One region of the Clostridium sediminicola genome, then DNA from elsewhere that is predicted to be linked to it. Evidence: riboswitches for the same ligand, from Rfam matches in the RefSeq annotation. Region 1 holds a riboswitch; each other region holds the start of a gene.

Region 1 (2,204 bases):
TGGCTTTTATCTGAATCAATATTATTAAAAAGTTTCTTCAACCATTCAATATGAGTCAATTCTTCGTCTGCTAACTCTATAAATGCATTTTTTGTATCTAAACTGTCAGCTTTTTCAGAAGCTAATTTATAAAATTCATAACCTTCAATTTCATGGATAATTGCTTTTTTTATAACCTTTAATTCATCATTTTTCACATAAAGCCCCTCTTTGAAGTAAATTTTAAAGAATGTAATATTATTTTTTCCTAAACAGCTAGGATGATACTATAAAAATAAATATTTTGATGAGTAAAAATAATTTTTGCAATTTTGCAAAAAAAAACTTGAAATTTTTGAAAAATAGATGTAAAATAGTTTTTAAATAAAAAACTATATTCTTATCAAGAGTGGTGGAGGGATGAGCCCAATGAAACCCGGCAACAGCCAATTGTTATATTAAGAGATTCTATTGAGGGACTTGATTTATGCACTAACGAGTTCTGACTGGGTATAAATCAATAGTTGAATTGAAAGATATAAAATTGGAATTGTGCTAATTCTTACAGGAATAATCCTGAGAGATGAGAAGAGGTAAAGAGAGATACAATAATACTGTATAATCTACCACTTCTTATCAGAGAAGTGGTTTTTTTATTATAAAGTGTATGGTGTGTATAAATAAAGATATACTACTATGTAGATATAGATATAGATATATTTAGTGCACAATGCACAGTTAGCAGTTAATGAGAGTTTATTAAATTAAAAGCTTTCACGTAAGTGAAAGGTGTGCATAACTGAGTACTGTAAACTGTTAACTAATAAAAAAGGGGGCTTTATTATGCAAAAGGAATTTAGAAAAGGGACTATTTGTATACAAGGGAATTATGATCCGAAATCTGGTGAGCCAAGAGTTTTACCAATTTATCAAAGTACAACTTATAAATATTCTGATCCTGATGAGGTAGCTGATTTATTTGACTTAAAAAGAGAGGGACATATGTATTCAAGAATCAGTAATCCTACTGTGGGGGCATTAGAGGAGAAAGTTAATTTACTAGAAGGTGGAGTAGGAGCACTTGCAGTATCATCGGGGCAATCTGCATCATTAGTTACTTTCCTTAATATATGTCAAGCAGGACAACATATTGTTGCTGCATCGACAATTTATGGTGGAACTACGAATTTATTAGCATCTACCCTTAAGAAATTAGGAATAGAAGTTACATTTGTCAATCCAGATGCTAGCTATGATGAAATAGCTAGCAAAGTTAAAGATAATACAAGAGCCATATTTGGAGAAACAATAGGAAATCCTGGACTTAATGTTTTAGATTTTGATAAATTTGCTAAGGTAGCAGAAACAATGAAGGTACCATTTATAGTTGATAACACATTAGCCACTCCTTATTTATGTAATCCATTGAAACATGGGGCAAATATAGTTGTGCATTCAGCAACAAAATATATTGATGGGCATGCTACAAGTTTAGGTGGAATTATTGTTGATGGTGGAAACTTTGACTGGGATAATGGGAAATATCCAGAATTAACTCAGCCAGACCCTAGTTATCATGGGGTGAAATATGCAGAGACATTTGGGGCAGCTGCATTTATTACAAAAGCAAGGGTACAGCTTTTGAGAGATTTAGGATGCTGTTTGAGTCCGTTTAATGCATTTATTATGCATAATGGATTGGAAACTCTTCATCTTAGAATGGAAAGACATAGTGAAAATGCTTTGAAACTTGCTTCTTTCTTAGAAAATCATCCAAAAGTAAATTGGGCTAGTTATCCAAAACTAAAAAGTCATAAAAGTAATGAATTAGCGGAGAAGTATCTACCACTTGGGGCAAGTGGAATAATGACTTTTGGTATAAAAGGTGGCATAGAGGCTGCTAAGGAATTCACTCGAAATCTAAAAGTAGCAGCACTTGTTATACATTTAGGAGATGCTAGAACATCAGTACTTCATCCAGCGAGTACAACGCATAGACAATTAACAGAAGAGCAACAAATAGCAGCAGGTGTATTACCAGATTTAATAAGGGTATCTGTAGGTATTGAAGATATAGATGATTTAATTGAAGATTTCGATCAAGCACTTAGAAATAGCTAAATACAACGGATAATAAGTAATTAGCTATTAAGGAAAGGGATTGTTTATATGTCAATTGTTGTACCAAAACACTTACCTGCAATAGATACACTAAAAAAAGAAAA
Region 2 (2,204 bases), on a different contig from region 1:
TAAGAATATAATATTCTTAATTATAATTACTATTGTGATTAGTTTAAGTGGTTGTAAAGAGAGTACATCAAATAAATCTAATAAAAAAGTTAGTAATGAAGAAAAAATTACAGTTGCAGTTTCTATTGTACCAGAAGAAACATTTGTTAGGGCTGTGGCAGGTGATAATGTAAATATTATCACTATGATTCCTCCTGGATATAGTCCAGCAAATTACCAGCCAACACCTAAACAAATGGCTAAATTAAGTGAAGCTAAAATGTATTTTTCTATTGGAGTATCAACTGAAGAAGTTAATATTTTGCCTAGTATCAGAGACTTTAATAAAGACATATTGATAATTTCACTAGATAACAAAGTTGAGGAGGTTTATCCTCATCTATATTTCCAAAGTGTAGAACATAGTGCTAAAGACCCTCATATATGGCTATCACCTAAAAGAGTTATACTTATGATAGAATGTATAAGAGATGAGTTAATTAAAGTAGATTCCAATAATAAAAATTCTTATATTAAAAATTCTGAAGAATATATAGCTAAAATCAAAAAAATAGACGAAGAAATACGAGAATCATTAAATAATATAAAGAACAACTCATTTATTATTTATCATCCATCTTTTGGATATTTCGCAAAAGATTACGGGTTAAATATGATTGCAATAGAAGATGATGGTAAGGAGTCTACTGTTAGGAAAATACAAGAAGTTATTGATTTTGCAAAAAAAGAGAAGATAAAAGTTGTTTTTTACCAAGAAGAATTTGATAGTAAACAAGCAGAAACTATTGCTGAAGAAATTGGGGGAGTAACAGTTAAAGTAGCTCCTTTAGCAAAAAATTATTTGGGAAATTTAGAAGAAATAAAAAATAAATTTAGAGAAGTGCTCCAATAATAAATTAAATGTTGACATTTTGTTTTATGTTTAATATAATACTCTATGTACTTAAATTGAATATTAATTATCAAGAGAGGTGGAGGGATAGGCCCTGTGAAGCCCGGCAACCAGCATTTTGCAACGGTGCCAAGTCCTACAGCATTTGCTGAGAGATAATGTGATTTGAATCCAACTTCTTTCGGTGAAATGAAAGAAGTTTTTTATTGTTCAAAAATTAAATAATAAAATTATCAAGAGAGGTGGAGGGATAGGCCCTGTGAAGCCCGGCAACCAGCATTTTTGTAATGGTGCCAAGTCCTACAGCATTTGCTGAGAGATAATGTTAAGATATATTGACTTCTTTCGGTATGAAAGAGGTCTTTTGTTTTAATGTAAAAAGTAACATGATAATCAAGGGGGAGAATGGATTGATAGAAATTAAGAATTTATGTAAAACATATATATCCAAAACCAGTACATTGGATGCCGTAAAAAATGTGAGCTTGAAAATTGAAGATGGAGATATATATGGAATTATAGGGCTAAGTGGTGCGGGAAAATCATCACTTGTTAGATGCATTAATATGCTAGAAAAACCTACAAGTGGAGAGATATTAATAAATGAAAAAGATATAACAAAGCTAAATCCAAAGGAGTTAAGAGAAACAAGAAAAAAAATTGGGATGATATTTCAGAATTTTAATCTGTTAATGAATTCCACAGTTTATGAAAACATTGCTTTTCCTTTAAAAATATCTGGGCTAAAAAAAACAGAGATAGATAAAAAAGTAAAAGAACTTTTGGAAGTCGTAGATCTTTTTGATAAAAAAGATGTATATCCTTCCCAATTATCAGGTGGACAAAAACAAAGAGTTGGTATAGCTAGAGCACTAGCAAATGATCCGAAAATAATTTTGTGTGATGAGGCTACTTCGGCACTTGACCCCAATACTACACAATCTATATTGAATCTTCTTAAAAGTATAAACAAAAGATTTAGTATAACAATTATTGTTATTACACACGAGATGAATGTTATTAAAAATATATGTAACAAGGTTGCAGTAATGGAAAATGGACAAATAGTAGAAGCCGGTAGCGTTATAGAAGTATTTTCAAATCCTAAAACTGAAACTTTAAAAAGTTTTCTAGAGGATGATATTCTCTATGTTCCTAAAGAGATTCTAATCAAAAATAAGGAGATTTATGAAAATGTACTAAAAATATCTTTTTTGGGAAATAGATCCGAAGAACCGATTATTTCCAATATGGTAAAAAAACATGATGTTGATGTAAATATATTAGCTGGAAATATTGAAAATATCCAAGA
Region 3 (2,204 bases), on a different contig from region 1:
TCTATTACCTGCTCAGCTGCATATTCTATTCCTGCTCTTCTTAAACTATCAGGATTACTCTCATATTTATGCAAAATCTTTATAATCTTTGATGGCAAAGATGCGCCACACATAAATATCATTTTTTGCACCTGTTTCTTGTTAAGTATTGGCATTATACCTGCAGAAATAGGTACTTTTACGGAAAGCTTTTCTTTTAAATTTAAAAACTTATAAAAAAGTTCATTATCAAAAAATAATTGAGTTATTAAAAAATCAGCGCCTGCATCAACCTTTTGTTTAAGATGTATTGAACTAATTCTCAAATCATCACATTCTATGTGTCCTTCTGGATATGCCGCCGCACCTATAGAAAATCCTCCGAACTTTCTTATATCTTTAATTAAGTCTGTCGCATAATTATATTTTGTATTACTTTTCAAAATAATTTCTTCTTGAATATCACCTCTCATAGCAAGAATATTTTCAATGTTATTGGTTTTTAATTCTTCTATTTTTAAAGCAATTCTTTCTTTACTTGATCCAAAACATGTTAAATGAGCAAGTGCTTCAATTTTATATTTATTTTTTATCATTGATGCAATTTCTACTGTTTTATCACTTCCTACTCCACCGGCCCCATAGGTTACACTTATATAATCTGGATTTAAATTTGCAAATTCTTCCACAGTATTATATATTGTATCAACATTACATTCCCTTTTCGGTGGAAATATTTCAAATGATATCACTGGTTTTTTCTTAGAATATAAATCCTTTATATGCATATAAACCTCCTTCAACATTTACTATTTCAAAACATGATTTTTTTAACATCTTAGTCCCCCTTTTTAATTCAAAAGCAAAAGCCTTCTTGCAGATAATGCAAGAAGGCTATATTTACAGCTTCTATTCTTATCTGTCAGGTAATAACCTGCTGGATTTAGCACCTTCGAAGTTTCCTTCTGGTTGCTGGGTTTCATAGGGCCAGTCCCTCCACCGCTCTTGATAAGATTCTTATTTATTTTATGTATTTAATTATATAATTGTTAAATCATAATGTCAATATTTTTTAAATATCTTTTGATTTTTTGAAATATTTTTCGAATTTTCTATATTACTGATTCTTATAGAAGTACATTTTCAAAAATAATAACATTGTTAAATTAAATAAAACACCTTACTTCAAATTTTTTATTATTTGAAAATAAGGTGTTTTACTATTTGTTTTATTATTATAAAGCATCAAGTTTTTCGTTAATTGAAGTCAAATGTTCATTCATATGTTCTAAGATCGACTCAACTGCTGTTTGAGTAGCCTCTTTATCTTTTGATTCTATAGCTGATTCTAACTCACTCCATGGATTTGCAGCTCTTTCTTCTTTAGATCCATGACCTAATTTACCCATTTTATTTCCTAGCTTTTCTCTTAACTCTTCTCTAGTGATTTCTCCACTTTCTACTTTTTCTTTAATATCATCAATCTTTTCTTTCATACCATCATGTGCTGTATTTATTTCTGTTCTAACGGTTTCAATTTTTTCAGCAACACCAGGAATTAATTCTTCAGCTTTTTTAATTATTTCTCCTTCTGTTTCTTGTCTTTCAATTCTTAATGCTTCTCTATCTTCTCTGTTTTCAAATCCACCTTTAAGGCTTCCTCTATGTTCCATAGTAACTCCTTTACTAATGTCATTCCATAGATTTGTAGATGTAGCTCCTGCTGCAAAAGCAGTTGATGCTCCCAATACGCTTAATGCAATTGTTCCTGGAATTATAAGTTTCTTAAAGTTATTCATTATTTCACACTCCTTTGATTTCTATTTTGTAAGTATTTATCTTATGAGATAATATTACTAATAAAATATCAAGGAATTATGAAGAATTTTAAATTATAAAATCTATATATTTTTTAGATTAAACCATATTATCTAAATCCTATGGGCTATTTTAAAGTAATTACATTCATAACATCTATTTCATCAAATAATCTTCCATTATTTTTTGACTTTTTACTATGAAGCATTATTTTTTTATCAGATGGACTCCATGCAACAGGCATATAATATTCTCCAGCAGAAATCAATGATTTTTTCTTTGTTTTTACATCTACTACATTAACCCCTTCATTCCCTTCTCCATTTGATATATAAGATACCTTTGTTCCATCATGAGACCAAGTTGCACCATATATATATCCTTCAGCTAATACTTCTCTTTGTGTT
Region 4 (2,204 bases), on a different contig from region 1:
CCCCTGGTCTTAAATCAAATACTTTATTTATAATCTTAACAATTTCTTCTTCATTTAATTTTGAAGTACCAAAAGTATCTACTGTTACTGAAACCGGCTGAGCTACGCCTATTGCATAAGCTAGTTCAATTTCTAATTTATCAGCAATTCCAGCAGCAACTAAGTTTTTAGCAACCCATCTAGCTGCATAAGCTGCTGATCTATCAACTTTAGTACAATCCTTACCAGAGAATGCGCCACCACCGTGTCTACCCATTCCACCATAAGTATCTACAATAATTTTTCTACCTGTCAACCCTGAATCACCCTGAGGCCCTCCAATTACAAATCTTCCTGTTGGGTTAATGAAAAATTTTGTTTTTGAATCCAACCATTCAGTTGGTATAATTTGTTTTACAACATTCTCTATTAAATCTTCTCTGATTTTTTCTTGAGAAACCTCTGAGTCATGTTGTGTTGAAATTACAACAGTATCAATTCTAACCGGTTTATCATCTTCATATTCTACCGTCACTTGCGTCTTACCATCTGGTCTTAAATATGATAAAGTCCCATTCTTTCTAACTTCTGTTAATCTTCTTGATAATTTTTGTGCTAAACTTATAGGTAAAGGCATATATTCTTCAGTTTCATTACTAGCATAACCAAACATCATACCTTGATCTCCAGCTCCTACCGATTCCACATTAGCTTTTTCACCTTCTTTAAATTCTAAGGCATTATCAACTCCCATTGCTATATCAGCTGATTGTTCATCAATAGAAGTCATTACTGCACAAGTATCACAATCAAATCCATATTTAGCTCTCGTATATCCGATTTCTCTTATAGTATTTCTCACTACTTTTGGTATATCAACATAGCAATTAGTAGATATCTCACCCATTACCATTACCATTCCAGTTGTAACAGCCGTTTCACACGCTACTCTTCCATTCGGATCTTTCTCCATAATCGCATCTAATATAGCATCTGATATTTGGTCACAAATTTTATCTGGATGTCCTTCTGTAACAGATTCAGATGTAAATAATTTTCTCATAGCCATCGCTCCCCTCAAAAATTAAACCTCTTCAATAATTATCGAAGAGGTTGTGAACTGAATCGTCACTTATCTCGCAGTTTCCTGCAGGATTTAGCACCTTGGTACAAATTAGTACTGGTTGCTGGGCTTCACCGGGCCATTCCCTCCACCTCTCTTGATAAGTATTAAGAGTTTTTTATTTTATTATCAAATCGTAATTATAGTAACACAGTAAAAAATAAGTGTCAATATAATTTTTTAATAAAAGTAAAAAACATCAATATTTAAATTGATGTTTTTGGTGGAGGAAGATGGATTCGAACCATCGAAGCTAACGCAACAGATTTACAGTCTGCCCCCTTTGGCCACTCGGGAACTCCTCCAAATAATATTTATTTTTAAACTTAACCCAATTGTATTTTTGAATGGTGGGCACAACAGGGCTCGAACCTGTGACCCCCTGCTTGTAAGGCAGGTGCTCTCCCAGCTGAGCTATGCGCCCATTCATTAAATGGTGGAGGAAGATGGATTCGAACCATCGAAGCTAACGCAACAGATTTACAGTCTGCCCCCTTTGGCCACTCGGGAACTCCTCCACAATTGGTGCTGGCACCAGGACTTGAACCCGGAACCTACTGATTACAAGTCAGTTGCTCTACCAGTTGAGCCATGCCAGCTTATTAAGTTGTGTCGGTATTTAATTCGCCGACGAAATATAGTATAACTAGTTATTAGATATATTTCAACCTCAGTATACGCCCATTATCGACTATTAAATCAACCTTTCTTTATAATCCTTCTATATACTAGCTATTTCTTATATAATCATTTCCCTTTTTTATAACAATTTTTATATTATCACTATATAAAGAAATAAATTGCTCACTCGTAAAATTTAACAAATAAATTATTCTTTATGAAAAACAATTTCTATACTATAATAGTTCATATCCCCTTATAACGAGGAGATGTTTTTAAAAGATGTTAATAATACTTTTCTAGTTCTCAATTGAAATAAAATACGAACCAAGTTAGTTAAGAGTTAATGAACTTTTGCTATGCAAAAGAAATCATTTATCTTTTATTTAATTAAAAGCTTTCGATTGGGACAGGTATCCACAACTTGTCACTTATCACTTGTAACTATAAATAAACGGAGGATTCATATGCAAAAATTACT

The links. Region 1 has a riboswitch for S-adenosylmethionine ahead of ACQ3F0_RS22780 (O-acetylhomoserine aminocarboxypropyltransferase/cysteine synthase family protein). Riboswitches for the same ligand answer to the same signal wherever they lie in the genome.
Region 2: another riboswitch for S-adenosylmethionine. It lies ahead of ACQ3F0_RS08735 (methionine ABC transporter ATP-binding protein); the one in region 1 lies ahead of ACQ3F0_RS22780 (O-acetylhomoserine aminocarboxypropyltransferase/cysteine synthase family protein).
Region 3: another riboswitch for S-adenosylmethionine. It lies ahead of metF (methylenetetrahydrofolate reductase [NAD(P)H]); the one in region 1 lies ahead of ACQ3F0_RS22780 (O-acetylhomoserine aminocarboxypropyltransferase/cysteine synthase family protein).
Region 4: another riboswitch for S-adenosylmethionine. It lies ahead of metK (methionine adenosyltransferase); the one in region 1 lies ahead of ACQ3F0_RS22780 (O-acetylhomoserine aminocarboxypropyltransferase/cysteine synthase family protein).

The regions. Positions count from the first base shown of each region.
Region 1 is NZ_BAABMF010000021.1:76,155-78,358, forward strand. Features, by position in the region: gene ACQ3F0_RS22775 (ferritin family protein) at 1-197, opposite strand, end outside; SAM riboswitch class I at 377-569, shown strand; gene ACQ3F0_RS22780 (O-acetylhomoserine aminocarboxypropyltransferase/cysteine synthase family protein) at 823-2,100, shown strand; gene metA (homoserine O-acetyltransferase MetA) at 2,149-2,204, shown strand, end outside.
Region 2 is NZ_BAABMF010000003.1:417,580-419,783, reverse strand. Features, by position in the region: gene ACQ3F0_RS08740 (metal ABC transporter solute-binding protein, Zn/Mn family) at 1-892, shown strand, start outside; SAM riboswitch class I at 957-1,054, shown strand; SAM riboswitch class I at 1,120-1,218, shown strand; gene ACQ3F0_RS08735 (methionine ABC transporter ATP-binding protein) at 1,303-2,204, shown strand, end outside.
Region 3 is NZ_BAABMF010000015.1:59,718-61,921, reverse strand. Features, by position in the region: gene metF (methylenetetrahydrofolate reductase [NAD(P)H]) at 1-767, opposite strand, end outside; SAM riboswitch class I at 892-994, opposite strand; gene ACQ3F0_RS19755 (hypothetical protein) at 1,215-1,778, opposite strand; gene ACQ3F0_RS19750 (TolB family protein) at 1,925-2,204, opposite strand, start outside.
Region 4 is NZ_BAABMF010000002.1:164,747-166,950, forward strand. Features, by position in the region: gene metK (methionine adenosyltransferase) at 1-1,042, opposite strand, end outside; SAM riboswitch class I at 1,109-1,209, opposite strand; tRNA gene ACQ3F0_RS04510 (tRNA-Tyr) at 1,324-1,407, opposite strand; tRNA gene ACQ3F0_RS04515 (tRNA-Val) at 1,451-1,526, opposite strand; tRNA gene ACQ3F0_RS04520 (tRNA-Tyr) at 1,537-1,620, opposite strand; tRNA gene ACQ3F0_RS04525 (tRNA-Thr) at 1,626-1,701, opposite strand; gene ACQ3F0_RS04530 (tRNA 2-thiocytidine biosynthesis TtcA family protein) at 2,191-2,204, shown strand, end outside.